Regions from separate parts of the Pseudomonas savastanoi genome, predicted to be linked through region 1. Evidence: predicted binding sites of a transcription regulator. Region 1 holds the regulator's gene; the other holds the start of a gene.
What was found. Region 1 encodes sigma-54, which starts transcription at its own class of promoters, with help from an activator protein. Its sites were predicted from a motif close to ANTGGCATNNANNTTGCTNT; they were not measured.

Region 1 (7,278 bases):
CCCGACAAAGGGCTCGTCATACATGAGAATCTGCGGATCGAGAGCGATGGCCCGGGCCAGCGCGACACGACGCTTCATGCCACCCGACAGTTCATCGGGCATCAGTTCGACCGCACCGCGCAGGCCCACAGCCTGAAGCTTGAGCAGCACGATGTCGCGGATCATTTCTTCCGGCAGTTCAGTGTGCACGCGCAAGGGAAAAGCAACGTTTTCGAAAACGTCCAGATCGGTAAACAGTGCTCCGCTCTGAAACAGCACGCCCATCTGCTTGCGAGCATCGAACAGATCACTGCGCGACAGCTCCGGCAGGTTCTGGCCATTGACCCATACCTGCCCTTCGCTCGGACGCAACTGAGCCCCCATCAAGCGCAGCAAGGTAGTCTTGCCACAACCGGACGGCCCCATGATCCCGGTGACCTTGCCCCGCGGAATACGAATATCAACGTTATTGAAAATGCTGCGCGTACCGCGTTTGAAAGACACACCTTTCAACTCGACCGCATAGGCGTCATCAGGACTCATCTAAACTCCTTGCGATACAGCCTCCGCCCTCAGCCGTCGGTTCTTGGAGGCCGACCAGCTGTCCAGGCGCGCCGAACAGGCCGCGAACTATACCACCGCCGCCACCCGCCCCCAAGAAGAGAACCGAGCGGTTCAGGTAATCGTTGAATTATTCTGTACCACAATGTTATGGCATCAGGCGTGGATACAGACCCTCAAGCGCGTAGGAAATTCGTTTAAAAACAACACAACGACGATCAGACGTGAGGGAATCGTTCATTACCGCTATAATCGCCGCCTTTCAGCAGGCTGACCCTTTCCAGACATGAACCAATCCAGTGACCTGATCCAATCGGCGCAACGCACCATTCGCCTTGAGATAGAAGCCATACAAGGCTTGCTTGAACGTCTTGACGGCGATTTTGTGCGCGCGTGCGAAATGATCCTCGCCAGCAAGGGCCGAGTCGTTGTGGTCGGTATGGGCAAGTCCGGACACATCGGCAACAAGATCGCCGCCACGCTGGCAAGCACGGGTACTACCTCTTTTTTCGTGCACCCGGCTGAAGCCAGTCATGGCGACATGGGCATGATCACGCGCGATGACATCATTCTGGCCCTGTCGAACTCCGGCAGCACCAACGAGATCGTGACCCTGCTGCCGCTGATCAAGCGTCTGGGCATAAAGATGATCAGCCTGACCGGCGACCCCGAGTCCATTCTGGCCAAGGCTGCCGATATCAATCTCAACGCCCACGTCGTGCATGAGGCCTGCCCGCTCAATCTGGCACCGACCTCTTCGACCACCGCGGCACTGGTCATGGGCGACGCTCTGGCCGTGGCGCTGCTGGACGCACGGGGTTTCACCGCCGAAGACTTTGCATTCTCCCATCCAGGCGGCGCGCTGGGTCGTCGTCTGCTGCTCAAGGTCGAGAATGTCATGCACTCCGGCGACGCGCTGCCCAGCGTTCAACGCGGCACCCTGCTCAGGGATGCGCTGCTGGAAATGACCCGCAAGGGCCTGGGCATGACCGCGATTGTCGAAGCTGACGGCACACTGGCCGGCATCTTCACCGATGGTGATTTGCGCAGAACACTGGACCGCCCTGTCGATATTCGCCAGACCATCATTGATGAAGTCATGACCCTTCATGGCAAGACGGCCCATGCAGAAATGCTTGCCGCCGAAGCGCTGAAAATCATGGAGGACAACAAAATCAGTGCGCTTGTTGTCGTAGACCAGTACGACCGGCCGGTTGGCGCTTTCAACTTGCAGGATCTTTTGCGCGCAGGCGTCATGTAATGGAAACCGAAACGATGACCCAGGACCTCATGCAGCGCGGCAAGGCTATCAAGCTGGCCGTTTTCGATGTCGATGGCGTACTGACCGATGGCCGCCTTTACTTCATGGAAGATGGCAGCGAGATCAAGACATTCAACACTCTCGACGGCCAAGGCATAAAAATGCTGATAGCCTCAGGCGTCACAACAGCCATTATCAGCGGCCGCAAGACTGCGATAGTCGAGCGGCGGGCAAAGAGCCTGGGCATTGAACACCTGTTTCAGGGACGTGAAGACAAGTTGGTAGTACTGGACAAACTGCTCGCAGAACTCCAGCTTGGTTACGAACAAGTCGCCTATCTGGGTGATGATCTGCCAGACTTGCCAGTCATCAGGCGCGTCGGTCTGGGCATGGCGGTTGCCAATGCCGCGAGTTTTGTACGCGAGCATGCACACGGAATAACCAGGGCGCGAGGCGGCGAAGGTGCGGCACGCGAATTCTGCGAACTGATTCTGAGTGCGCAAGGCAACCTTGAAGCGGCTCACTCCGTCTATTTATAGAAGCCATTATGTTCACTAAAAAAATTCGCAAGTTCCTGCTGCTCGGGGTACTGGCGCTGCTGCTGGCAGCGGTCGGTTACTGGAATATCAGCCCGGAAAGCTTTATGGATCAGCCGGTATCGACCGTTGACGACACGGTCATCGACTACTATGCAATCAATGCGCACAGCGTGCAGTACCTGCCCGATGGCACGCTCCAGTACGACATGACCTCCGATAAGGTCGAGCACGTGAAAGCCACTGACGTGACCCTGTTGACCACGCCCGACCTGCATATGTACCGCGGCGGCGAGTTTCCATGGCACGTACAGAGCAAGAAAGGCGAAGTTTCGTCCGGCGGCGACCAGGTCGAGCTGATCGATTCCGTTCGTGTCGAGCGTACTGATGAAAAACAACGTACGACTATTATCACTACCAGTCGTATGACCGTATTCCCTCAGAAGCAATATGCGCAGACCGAGCAAGACGTTAGAATCGACGGCGCCGGCGGTGTGACTACGGCCAAGGGAATGAAAGCATATTTGAAAGACAGCAGGATGGACCTGCTGTCCAACGTAAGAGGACAGTATGAGGCTCGTTAAAACTCTTCCTTTATTGCTCGGCCTGGGCGCAGCACTGGGAAGCGCGAGCGCCTGGTCCCTGCCAACCGACCGCGATCAGCCGATCCACATCCAGTCTGACGATGCTCAGCTTGATGACAAGAAAGGCGTAGCAACCTACAAGGGCAACGTCATCATCACCCAGGGCTCGATGAAGATCACCGGTAACACTGTGACGATCACGCGTAATGCCCAGGGCGAAGTGGATGTGTTCACCTCTGTCGGCAATCTGGCTTATTACGAGCAGAAGCCTGCCGTAGACAAACCGATCGTGCAGGCCTATGCCGTCACTATTCAGTACTACGCCGGGCAGGACCGTATCGTCCTCATCGACAAGGCCAAGGTCATCAATGATGGCAACACTTCCGAAGGCGAGAAAATCGTCTATGACACGGTCAGACAGGTCGTCAGCGCCGGTCGGGCCAATGGCGGCGCCAAGGTGACCACACCACGTCCGCGTATCGACATGGTCATCCAGCCGAAAAAGAAAACCGACCAACCTCAGAAGGCCCAGTAAATGGCGACGCTCAAAGCCCAGCATCTGGCTAAAAGCTACAAAAGCCGGCAGGTCGTGCGCGATGTGAGCATTTCCATCGACAGCGGCCAGATCGTCGGCCTGCTGGGCCCCAACGGTGCCGGCAAGACTACCTGCTTCTACATGATCGTAGGTCTGGTCCAGGCTGATCAGGGTCGCGTGCTGATTGATGACCTGGATGTCAGCCATCAACCCATGCACGGCCGCGCCCGAGCCGGCATCGGCTACCTGCCGCAGGAAGCCTCGATTTTCCGCAAGCTGTCAGTGTCCGACAACATCATGGCGATTCTCGAGACCCGCAAGGAACTCGATGCCGGAGCACGCCGCAAGGAACTCGAAAGCCTCTTGCAGGAGTTTCACATCACCCACATTCGCGACAACCTGGGCATGAGCCTGTCGGGTGGCGAGCGCCGCCGTGTGGAAATTGCTCGCGCCCTGGCCACTGCGCCAAAATTCATACTGCTGGATGAACCGTTCGCAGGCGTAGACCCTATTTCAGTGGGTGATATCAAGCAGATCATTCACCATCTCAAGGCCAAGGGTATCGGCGTACTGATCACCGACCACAACGTCCGTGAAACGCTGGACATCTGCGAAACTGCCTACATCGTCAACGATGGACAGCTGATCGCAGAAGGCGATTCCGAGACCATTCTGGCGAATCAACTGGTGAAAGAGGTCTACCTCGGTCACGAATTCCGCCTTTAATCGACAGCCCTTTGCGCTTGGCGGCCGATTGATGCCAGTGCAGTGTGTTGACAATATTTTATTTGTCATATCACTCTAGGCAAAGGCACAGGTTTCAGGCATATAATTTGCTTAAGTTGGCGCCCCGGCGCCTGTAGTAGATGGCGCATGCGCGCCGGCGAATAAGGTGTTTAGCCCCTGCCATGAAACCATCGCTAGTCTTGAGAATGGGCCAGCAGCTGACGATGACACCGCAGCTGCAACAGGCAATCCGCTTACTTCAGCTTTCTACACTGGACCTCCAGCAGGAGATCCAGGAGGCGCTGGAGTCAAACCCCATGCTGGAAAGGCAGGAAGAAGGCGACGACTTCGACAACTCCGACCCGCTTGCCGACAACATCGAACAAAAGCCCAATCCCGACGTTCAAGAGCCGACCTATCAGGAATCCGCACCTACTGTGGATAACCTTGAAGATGGCGAATGGAGCGAGCGCATTCCCAATGAGCTGCCTGTCGATACCGCCTGGGAAGACATTTACCAGACCAGCGCCAGCAGCCTGCCAAGTAACGATGATGACGAGTGGGACTTCACCACACGCACGTCTGCAGGCGAGAGCCTGCAAAGCCACCTGCTGTGGCAGTTGAACGTCGCTCCGATGTCCGACAAGGACCGCCTGGTGGCAGTCACGCTGATCGACTGCATCAATAACCAGGGCTATCTGGACGAAACCCTCGATGAAATTCTCGAGTCTTTCGATCCCGAGCTGGACATCGAGCTCGACGAAATCGAAGCCGTACTGCACCGCATCCAGCAGTTTGAACCGGCAGGCATCGGTGCCCGAAACCTGAGCGAATGCCTGCTCCTGCAACTGCGCCAGTTGCCAGCGAAAACACCCTGGCTGGCGGAGGCGCAACGACTGGTCACCGACTACATCGACCTGCTGGGAAGCCGCGACTACGGCCAGTTGATGCGGCGCATGAAGATCAAGGAAGACGAGCTGCGCCAGGTCATCGAGCTGGTCCAGAGCCTCAACCCGCGCCCTGGCTCACAAATCGAATCCACAGAAGCCGAGTACGTCATTCCCGATGTAATCGTGCGCAAGGACAATGAGCGCTGGCTGGTCGAGCTCAATCAGGAGTCCGTACCGCGCCTGCGCGTCAATCCGCAATACGCAGGTTTTGTGCGTCGGGCCGATACCAGCGCAGACAACACGTTCATGCGCAACCAGTTGCAAGAGGCGCGCTGGTTCATCAAGAGCCTGCAAAGCCGCAACGAGACACTGATGAAGGTCGCCACCCAGATCGTCGAGCATCAGCGCGGCTTTCTTGAGTACGGCGACGAGGCGATGAAGCCGCTTGTTCTGCACGACATTGCCGAGGCAGTGGGCATGCATGAGTCGACCATCTCGCGCGTGACCACCCAGAAGTTCATGCACACGCCACGCGGCATTTACGAGCTGAAATACTTCTTCTCGAGCCATGTGAGCACTTCCGAGGGCGGTGAATGCTCGTCCACGGCAATTCGCGCAATCATCAAAAAACTGGTTGCGGCGGAAAATCAGAAAAAGCCGTTGAGTGATAGCAAGATCGCTGGTTTACTGGAGGCACAAGGCATTCAAGTAGCCCGTCGCACAGTCGCCAAGTACCGCGAGTCACTCGGGATAGCGCCTTCCAGTGAGCGTAAGCGGCTGATGTGATGCAGGCCAAGCCACAGCGTCCCAGAGACAGGCGCCATGCCTGTCTCTTTATGCACTGGCAAAGGAGAAAGCTGTATGCAAGTCAACATCAGTGGACACCAACTGGAAGTGACCAAACCCCTTCGTGAATACGTTGAGCTCAAGCTCAAAAAGCTCGAGGGGCATTTTGACAAGATTACCAACGTGCAGGTCACGATGACGGTCGAAAAGCTCAAGCAGAAGATCGAAGCCACGTTGCACATCCATGGTGGAGAGGTCGTTGCCAATGCTGAACATGACGACATGTATGCTGCCATCGACCTGCTCACTGACAAGCTAGACCGACAATTGCTCAAGCATAAGGAAAAGCAGCAAAGCATCCTCAAAGGTGCGGCCGCTCGCTAACGCCCATTTAAATGATCCGAATCGAAAATATCCTGACCCCCGACCGCTCCCTTGTGAACGTGTCGGGTGGCAGTAAAAAGCGTGTACTCGAAGAAATTGCCAAACTGATCGGTCGTAAAGTACCGGGCATGGCTTCGGACACAGTATTCGCAAGTCTTGTTGCCCGCGAAAAACTGGGTTCAACCGGTTTCGGCAACGGTATTGCCATCCCTCATTGCCGCCTTGCTGACTGCAGCGAGCCTGTCAGTGCAGTCATTCACCTCGCTACCCCCGTGGATTTCGACGCCATCGATGGCGCGCCGGTTGACCTGCTGTTTGTCTTGCTGGTCCCGCAGGCTGCTACCGATGAGCACCTGGAGTTACTGCGCCAGATCGCCAGCATGCTTGATGACAAAGATGTGCGTAAGCGCCTGCGCAGTGCCGAAAGTGCTGAAGCGCTTTATCAAGTGGTGCTGGACGTGCAGAACGGAAACTGAACATGCGCATGATCATCGTCAGCGGCCGTTCCGGCTCGGGTAAAAGTACAGCCCTCGACGTGCTGGAAGACAACGGTTTTTACTGTGTCGACAACCTGCCGGCCGGACTGCTGCCGGAACTGGCCGAGCGAGCGCTGATCAATACTGAACTGGCCGAGCCCTTGCTGGCGGTGTCCATCGATGCGCGAAACCTGCCCAGTCACCTGACCCGCTTTCCGCAAATGCTGGATGAAGTCCGCTCACGCAACATCCAGTGCGACGTGCTTTACCTGGATGCGGATGAAGCAACCCTTCTCAAGCGTTTCTCGGAAACCAGGCGTCGCCATCCTTTGAGCACGGCAGATCGTTCGCTGGCCGAGGCGATACGCGACGAGACAACGCTGCTGGGCCCGATCATCGACCTGGCCGACCTGAAGATCAACACCACCCACCTGAACCTCTATCAGTTGCGCGACGCGCTCAAGCTTCGTCTGCTGAACAAACCCGAGCCAGGCACCGCGTTTCTGATCGAATCCTTTGGTTTCAAGCGTGGCATGCCCGTCGACGCAGATCTGGTGTTC
Region 2 (7,278 bases), 870 kb from region 1:
ATCAAGTCCGACTGTTCAATCTGATCAGGTCGACTGAATCAGCGTCTGCATCACGGTCGCCTCTGTCGATATCGCCTTGGAGTTGGCCTGATAAGCCGTCTGCGCCTGGATCAAAGCAATCAGTTCATCGGCCAGGACAACATTGGACCCCTCCAGCCCGTCGCCGATGAGACTGCCCAGCGTGCCAACGCCCGGCACATCGTAGTCAGCAACGCCAGAGTCGGCGGATTCGGTCCAGCGCGTATCACTGCGCGCCTGCAACCCCTGCGGATTGGCGAAGCTTGCGAGTATCACCTGACCGATATTCTTGTTCATGCCATTGGTAAACCCGGCACGCAGGATGCCATCGCGCCCCACGCTCAGGCTGCTCAACTGCCCCGCGGCATGGCCATCCACGTGAGTGGAAGAACGCGAACTGGCGGCGTTGTGCTGCAGCAGGTTGGTGAAGTCGATCGCGATGCCCTTCGCACTGCCAGCCGCACCGTTGGGCACCCATTTTTCTGGCCCTGTGACGCGCTCGGCAGGCATGGCCGGTGTCCAGCCGGTTAGTTGCAGACCGTTGCTATGGGTACTCGCAAAACCAGGGCCGCCGGTCAATGACTGTACCCAGCCGCCAGAATCAAACACGATGTTTGCCGTCAGCGGGTCGGTGGAATCAGGCATCTGCGGGTTGCGGCCATCAATCAGCGCATGAATGCGCCAGCTGTTGGTGCCGTCCTTCACGAAATACTGCTTCAGCTCGTGCTGATTGCCCTGGCTGTCGAAAATCGCATTGGCAAACATATCGCTGTACGTCTTCAGGTCCGATGGATCGAACGCCGGAACCGGGCGATCCATCAACGCATCACCAGGGTCAAGCATGCTGATCGATCCATTATTCAACGGCAGCGACACTGTGCCGCCATTAGCAGCGCCGTTACTGACCCAGGCACCATTGACCTCTTCAGCCGGCCGCCAGCCTTGCAGGGCAAATTCGGTATCCGAGATTTTACGAAGGTGCTGGCTATTGCCGCTGTATGACAGCGATCCGTTTGGTCTTTGCTCAAGGGTGACGTGCAACGGCGCCACGCTGTTCGGGTCCACCGGATTACGCCCATCGATCAGTACATACATGGACCACTGACTGTCGCCGGTCTTGACGAAATACTGCTTGAGCTCATGATCCGCCGCGGGCACCGCAGTGGCCCCCGCTCCAGACCCCGCATCCTGAATGGTACGGCCAACGGCCCGCGTGTAGGTCGCAGGATCGGCCGGGTCGAAGACCGGCAAGCGCGCGAGCGAAGGCAGCGAGGCGTCCAGATTGATGTTCTCGGCAACCCGCGTGGTGGCTCTGGCCGATACATTCGATGTGTCAATCTGCAGGTCGGTACGCAACCCACGCTTGATCTCGCCCTGCTCGTTTGCCGCATAGCCCTGCAATCGTCCACCCTCGCTGTCGACGACGAAGTTCGCCGCATCCTTGAGGAACGCTCCGGCACGGGTATAGGCAAGAGACCCACCGTCACTCACCACAAAAAAGCCGTTGCCCTGAATACGCATGTCGAGCGGATTACCCGACGTGGTCATGCTTTCTCCCTGATTGAAGTTTTGCTGCATTGAAGCAAGACGTACGCCATCACCTACAGCATTGCGACCACTGCCCAACTGGCTGGCTGAATACAGCGCCGAGAACTGCGCACGCGACGACTTGAACCCGATAGTGCCGGAGTTGGCAATATTGTTACCGGCCACCTCCAGCCTTTTGTTCGCGGCATGAATGCCGCTGATCGCGGTATTGAACGACATGAAAACTCCTTCGCCCCAAAGGGCAACTCATAGAGGAGTTTTGATTCTCACATCATCGCGCGTAGGAGATTTCCAAGTACATTGACCGAACTTTCCGCAAGTTTAATTAAACTCGAACGTGCATCACTTTATAAAAAACAAGCAAAAAAAAAGCCCCTTCGAAAAGGGGCTTTATTTAACGCTCTACACTATCAAGTCATCTGAATAGTGGTTTGCATAATGGTGCTTTGAGTGGAGATGGTCTTGGCGTTCGCCTGGTAGTTGCTCTGCGCCTTGATCAGGTTCACCAGTTCCATGGTCAGATCGACGTTGGACTCTTCCAGCGCCTGACCAGTGATGTAGCCGAGGGTACCCGATTGCGGCGTACCGCTGACCGGTACGCCGGAAGCGAAGGTTTCACGCCAGTTGGTGCCACCTGCCTGCGCCAGGCCTTGCACGTTGGCAAAGTTGGTCAGCGAGGTCTGCCCGATCACCTGGGATTTGCCGTTGGTGTAGGTGGCGAACAGGTTACCGGTTGCATCAACGCTCATTGCGCTGAGCTGGCCAGTGGCGTAGCCGTCCTGGTCCTGAGTGATCAGGCCCGAGACCGACGCGGTCTGGGTGATGCCGGCCATGTTCAGCTTGATGGAGGCGCCAGTAGCGCCGTTCGCGCCCCAGCTGGTGGTCGTGCCGGTGCCGGATTGCACGCCTGGTACCCAGTTGGCGACAGTAAAGGTGCCATCAGTGTTGAACTTGATGTTCGCACTGTCGGTCGGTACGGTGCCCGGCGCTGCGACGACCAGATTACCCGAGGAGTCGAATGTCAGGTCGTTCTTGTCGGCCGTAGTAGTGGACGGGTCGGAAATGCTGCGACCGTCCATCAGCGAGTACATGGACCAGGTGTTGGTGCCGGTCTTGACGAAATACTGATCCAGCGTATGCGCGTTACCCTGAGTGTCATAGGTCGGCGTGCTGTACTTCATGTTGTACGACTTGGTGTCAGTCGCGTCGAACGTAGTGAGCGACGGCAAGGCAGTGGTCGAATTCAGGTTGGCAACGTTGGTAATGGCGGTGGTTGCCTTGGGCTGAAGGTTGGACGAATCCACCCGCAGGTCGCTCAATGCACCGGTCACCACACTGCCGTTGGCATCAACGTTGTAACCCTGCAACTTCATACCGCCGCTGTTGACGACGTAGCCTTCCTTGTCGGTGTGGAATGCACCAGCACGGGTGTACAGCTTCTCGCCGTTATTGCTGAGCATGAAGAAACCGTTGCCGTTGATGGCAAGGTCGAGGCTGTTGGCAGTACCGGTAGTCAGGTTGCCCTGCGTGAACTGCTGGGAAACCGCTGCGGTTGTTACGCCGCTGCCCACATTGGTCTGGCCGGAAGTGCCGCGAATCGACTGAGCGTATTGATCGGCAAACTCCGCGCGCGAAGACTTGAAGCCGGTGGTCGCAACGTTGGCAATGTTGTTGCCGGTAACGTCGAGACTTTTGTTTGCAGCATAGAGCCCACTAAGGCCGATATTGAAAGACATGTTTCACTCCTGCGCCTGGTAGGCTCTACAATCCGATGGTTTGAACTTTGGACAGGGCAACACTGCCGCTGGCCAGGTTGAGCATTGTTTCTGCACCATTCACACCCAACGTGACGCTGTTGACCGTGGCAGGCAGGTAAGTCGAAAGCTGTGTGTTCTTGCCGTCAACCGAGCCTTCAGCCTTGAAGGTATAGTTGCCCGACGCAAGCGCTGTACCGTCGCTGTCCGTACCGTCCCAGGAAAAGCTGGTGGTGCCGACTTTCTGCGCGCCCAGCTCGACGGTGTCGACCAGATTCGATTGCGAATCGTAAACCTTGATACTTGTCGCCGTAGTGGCGCTCGGAATAACGATCGAACCGGTCATACCCTTGGTGGTATCCACGGTGGTGGAGCTCGAATCGATGATCACCGAGCGACCTACCAGCGACGATGCCTGCAACGCCTGGGACGACTTGTAACTGGTTGCAATCGTGTCAACCGTCGACGTCAGGTTCTGCATGCTTTCAAGGCTGCTGAACTGCGCCAGTTGGGCCACGAACTGCGTGTTGTCCTGTGGGTCCAGCGGGTTCTGGTTCTTCATCTGCGTCACGAGCAGCTGCAGGAACGCGTCCTTGCCCAGCGTACCGGTGGAATTCGTCGCGGTCGGCGTCGGATTCTGCAGTGTGTTCAAGAACGTCGATGAGACGCTGCTTGCTGTGGTGTTATCGGCCATAACGTTCGCCTTCTATCACTGACCGAGGGTCAGAACCTTCTGCATCATGGATTTAGCGGTGTTCATGATTTCGGCGTTGGTCTGGAAAGACCGGCTGGCAGAAATCATGTCGGCCATTTCTTCCACGACATTGACGTTGGGGTAGTAGACATACCCGTCCTTGTCAGCGGAAGGATGATTGGGCTCGTAACGTGCTTCCAGGTTCGAGCTGTCTTCGATGATGCCGTTGACCTGAACGCCCTGCCCGGCTTCGCCCTGATCCTGGAACAGCGAACCGCCTGTGGACTGCTGACCCTGCATCACGGTGGCAAACACCGGGTGACGGGCGCGGTAGGTCTGGTCCATGCTCGAAGACACGGTCTCGGCGTTGGCGATGTTACTGGCCGTAGTGTTCAGACGCGTGGTCTGGGCACTCATGGCGCTACCGGCAATGTTGAACACATTGGCTAGTGACATGAATTATTCTCCGCGAAGGGCTGCAACCAGCCCTTTGAACTTGCTGTTGAGCAATGTGAAGCTGGCTTGAAAGCCCATGGCGTTCTCGGTGTAGCTGGCCTGCTCGACCTGGGAATCGACGGTGTTCTGGTCCAGCGAAGGCTGCGACGGGGTGCGATACAGCAGCGTCCCGTCATCATTGCCCATGCCTTCGGCTTCGATATGGCGGCTGTTGGTCTTGTTCAGCGCGAAATGACCGTTCTGCACCTTGTCGTTTTCGGCAGCCAGCACCGACGAGAAGTCCAGATCGCGAGCCTTGAAGTTCGGGGTATCGGCGTTGGAGATGTTGTTGGCCAACACCTCTGCACGCTGAGCCCGGAAGTTCAGAGCCTTTTCATGTATGCCTAGCGCTTTATCGAAGCTGATGCTCATTTCGGGAAACCTTTGCCGGTTGACCTGATTCTGTTGTTACTGACAAAGCAATCGGCGTGCCATGTTGTAAAAGCCAATGTTTGCAGGGCCCGCAGGCGGCGGCGAGGCGGCAATGCCAGAAAAGCGGCAAGGCATTTCCGCTGTGGGAGGAGAAAGCGGCAAGCGGGGTGCCGTTTTTTTGCCAGTGTCGACTTGCCGCCTGACAATGGCGGCACTTCATCATTGCCTCATTCGGACGCCCAATAAAAAAGAGACCCGAAGGTCTCTTTGACGACTGAATCAGAGGCCAAGCTCACTTAACCCAGGGTGGTCATCAGGTCGCCGCCCCAGTGGCCAATGGTATTTGCGCTCGGACTCGGCGATCGGCAAATCGTTGATGCAGGCAAAGCGCCTTTGCATGAGGCCGTTTGCAGCGAACTCCCAGTTTTCGTTGCCATACGAACGGAACCAGTTGCCAGAGTCGTCATGCCATTCATAGGCATAGCGCACGGCAATGCGGTTATCGGTAAATGCCCAGAGCTCCTTGATCAGCCGATAGTCCAGTTCCTTGCGCCACTTGCGCTCCAGAAAGGCTTGAGCTTCTGCACGACCATTGATGAACTCGCTGCGGTTACGCCAATACGTGTCTTCGGTGTAGGCCAGCGCAACTTTCGCCGCATCGCGAGAGTTCCAGCCATCCTCGGCGCCACGGACTTTCTGGACAGCCGTCTCCAGGGTAAAGGGTGGAAATGGCGGTCTTCCTTTATCACTCATCTCAGCGTCCTCAGAACGGTTTATAGGGCAGAAATTTTCCATCAAGGGTGATCACGGCTCGCTCGCCCCCTTCCGGATCTTCGACTTTCTTGATGTCGAGCTTGAAGTTGATTGCGCTGATGATGCCGTCGCCGAACTGCTCATGCACCAATGCCTTCAGCGTTGTGCCGTAGACCTGAACCATTTCGTGGAAACGATAGATCGTCGGGTCACTGGAGACGTCTTCGACATTGCCGCGCAACGGGATGGTTTGCAGTTCGGCGACCGCGTCCCTGTCCAGCCCGAGACGCTCGGCGACTACCTCGGCCACCGCTTCCGGCAATGGGTGCTGACCGAGCAATGCAGCCGTGACATACACCACGCTCAACCCCGTACCCTCTGCAAGCCCTGCCCACGTCAGGTTCTTTGCGGTCTTGGCCTGCAGCACACGTTCAGTCAGATTCTGGCGCGGCGCTCTGGAAATGTTGCTGTGCGGCATAGGTAAGCCTCCGGAATGAATTCACATCAATCACAGCATCGGCAACTATCACCATAAGATCCAAGACTGATTTATGATCATCGCCATAATCCTGCCTTATGGTGATGCCGTGCTGTTACGCCATATACGTTATTTGCTGGCAGTCGCCGACCATGGCAATTTCACCCGGGCGGCCGAGGCCCTGCATGTCTCGCAACCGGCGTTGTCGCAACAGATCAGGCAGCTGGAAAGCAGCCTGGGTGTGCAACTGTTCGACCGCACCCGCCGCAGCGTCGTGCCGACCGATGCCGGCCGCGTGTATCTGGACCACGCGCGTCGTTGCCTGCTTGAGCTGGAGGCCGGGAAGCGTGCGCTCAACGATGTCAGCGACCTGTCACGCGGACAATTGCGCCTCGGCGTCACGCCAACCTTCAGTGAATACCTGATAGCGCCGTTGATCGACCGCTTCAGCGCGCTGTACCCCGGCGTGGCGATAATCCTCACGGAGCTGCCTCTGGAGCAGATTACCGAGGCATTGATCAATGACGCGCTCGATCTGGCCATTGGTTTTGCCGGCAGTCATGCTGTCGAGATAGACAGCCAGCCTCTGTTCGATGAACAACTGTGCCTGGTCATGACCAAGTCTGCCCCCGAAAAACAGACCGCGCTGACACTTGAGGACCTGCAAACGCTTCGCTTTGCCTTGCTCGCCCCCGGATTCGCCACTCGCCAGCTGCTGGATGCCTGGTGCCAGACGCAGAATTTCAAGCCTACGGTCGGCCTGGAGGCGAACTCGATCGCCATTTTGCTCAAGGTCGTTGCCCAGGGGCGCATGGCGACCATTCTTCCCGATGCCATCGTTCGCGAGCAGCCCGGGTTGCGCGAAGTTCAGACGATCCCTGCCCTGCCTGGGCGGACGGTTGCGCTGCTGCGGCGTAAAAACGGCTACCAGAGCGCCGCCGCCAACGCTTTTGCAAAACTGGTGAGTAACAGTACGCAAACATGAACCGATGGTCAGACGATCGAAGCTGTTCTCAGCCGCGCACAAAAAAAGAGACCCGAAGGTCTCTTTTTTTATCGCAGGCAACTGACAGACCGTCACTTGGCCTTATAGATGATCCCGGGGCTGCACTGAACCATCTGATAGTGATCCGGCAAACCATTGAGCGCTTCGGAAGCCCCCAGAA

Region 2: flgB (flagellar basal body rod protein FlgB) is a predicted target of sigma-54. The motif match lies at 4,926-4,945, and genes of this name have one in related genera.

The regions. Positions count from the first base shown of each region.
Region 1 covers NZ_CP076652.1:4,884,992-4,892,269, forward strand. The annotation lists gene KP808_RS20690 (ATP-binding cassette domain-containing protein) at 1-522, opposite strand, end outside; gene KP808_RS20695 (KpsF/GutQ family sugar-phosphate isomerase) at 827-1,801, shown strand; gene KP808_RS20700 (KdsC family phosphatase) at 1,801-2,340, shown strand; gene lptC (LPS export ABC transporter periplasmic protein LptC) at 2,349-2,921, shown strand; gene lptA (lipopolysaccharide transport periplasmic protein LptA) at 2,908-3,456, shown strand; gene lptB (LPS export ABC transporter ATP-binding protein) at 3,457-4,182, shown strand; gene KP808_RS20720 (RNA polymerase factor sigma-54) at 4,365-5,858, shown strand; gene hpf (ribosome hibernation-promoting factor, HPF/YfiA family) at 5,934-6,242, shown strand; gene ptsN (PTS IIA-like nitrogen regulatory protein PtsN) at 6,254-6,718, shown strand; gene rapZ (RNase adapter RapZ) at 6,721-7,278, shown strand, end outside.
Region 2 covers NZ_CP076652.1:4,013,965-4,021,242, forward strand. The annotation lists gene KP808_RS16900 (hypothetical protein) at 1-24, shown strand, start outside; gene KP808_RS16905 (flagellar hook-basal body complex protein) at 25-1,785, opposite strand; gene flgE (flagellar hook protein FlgE) at 1,977-3,302, opposite strand; gene flgD (flagellar hook assembly protein FlgD) at 3,328-4,014, opposite strand; gene flgC (flagellar basal body rod protein FlgC) at 4,030-4,470, opposite strand; gene flgB (flagellar basal body rod protein FlgB) at 4,474-4,881, opposite strand; gene KP808_RS16930 (nuclear transport factor 2 family protein) at 5,161-5,634, opposite strand; gene cynS (cyanase) at 5,645-6,112, opposite strand; gene cynR (transcriptional regulator CynR) at 6,186-7,097, shown strand; gene cheR (protein-glutamate O-methyltransferase CheR) at 7,190-7,278, opposite strand, start outside.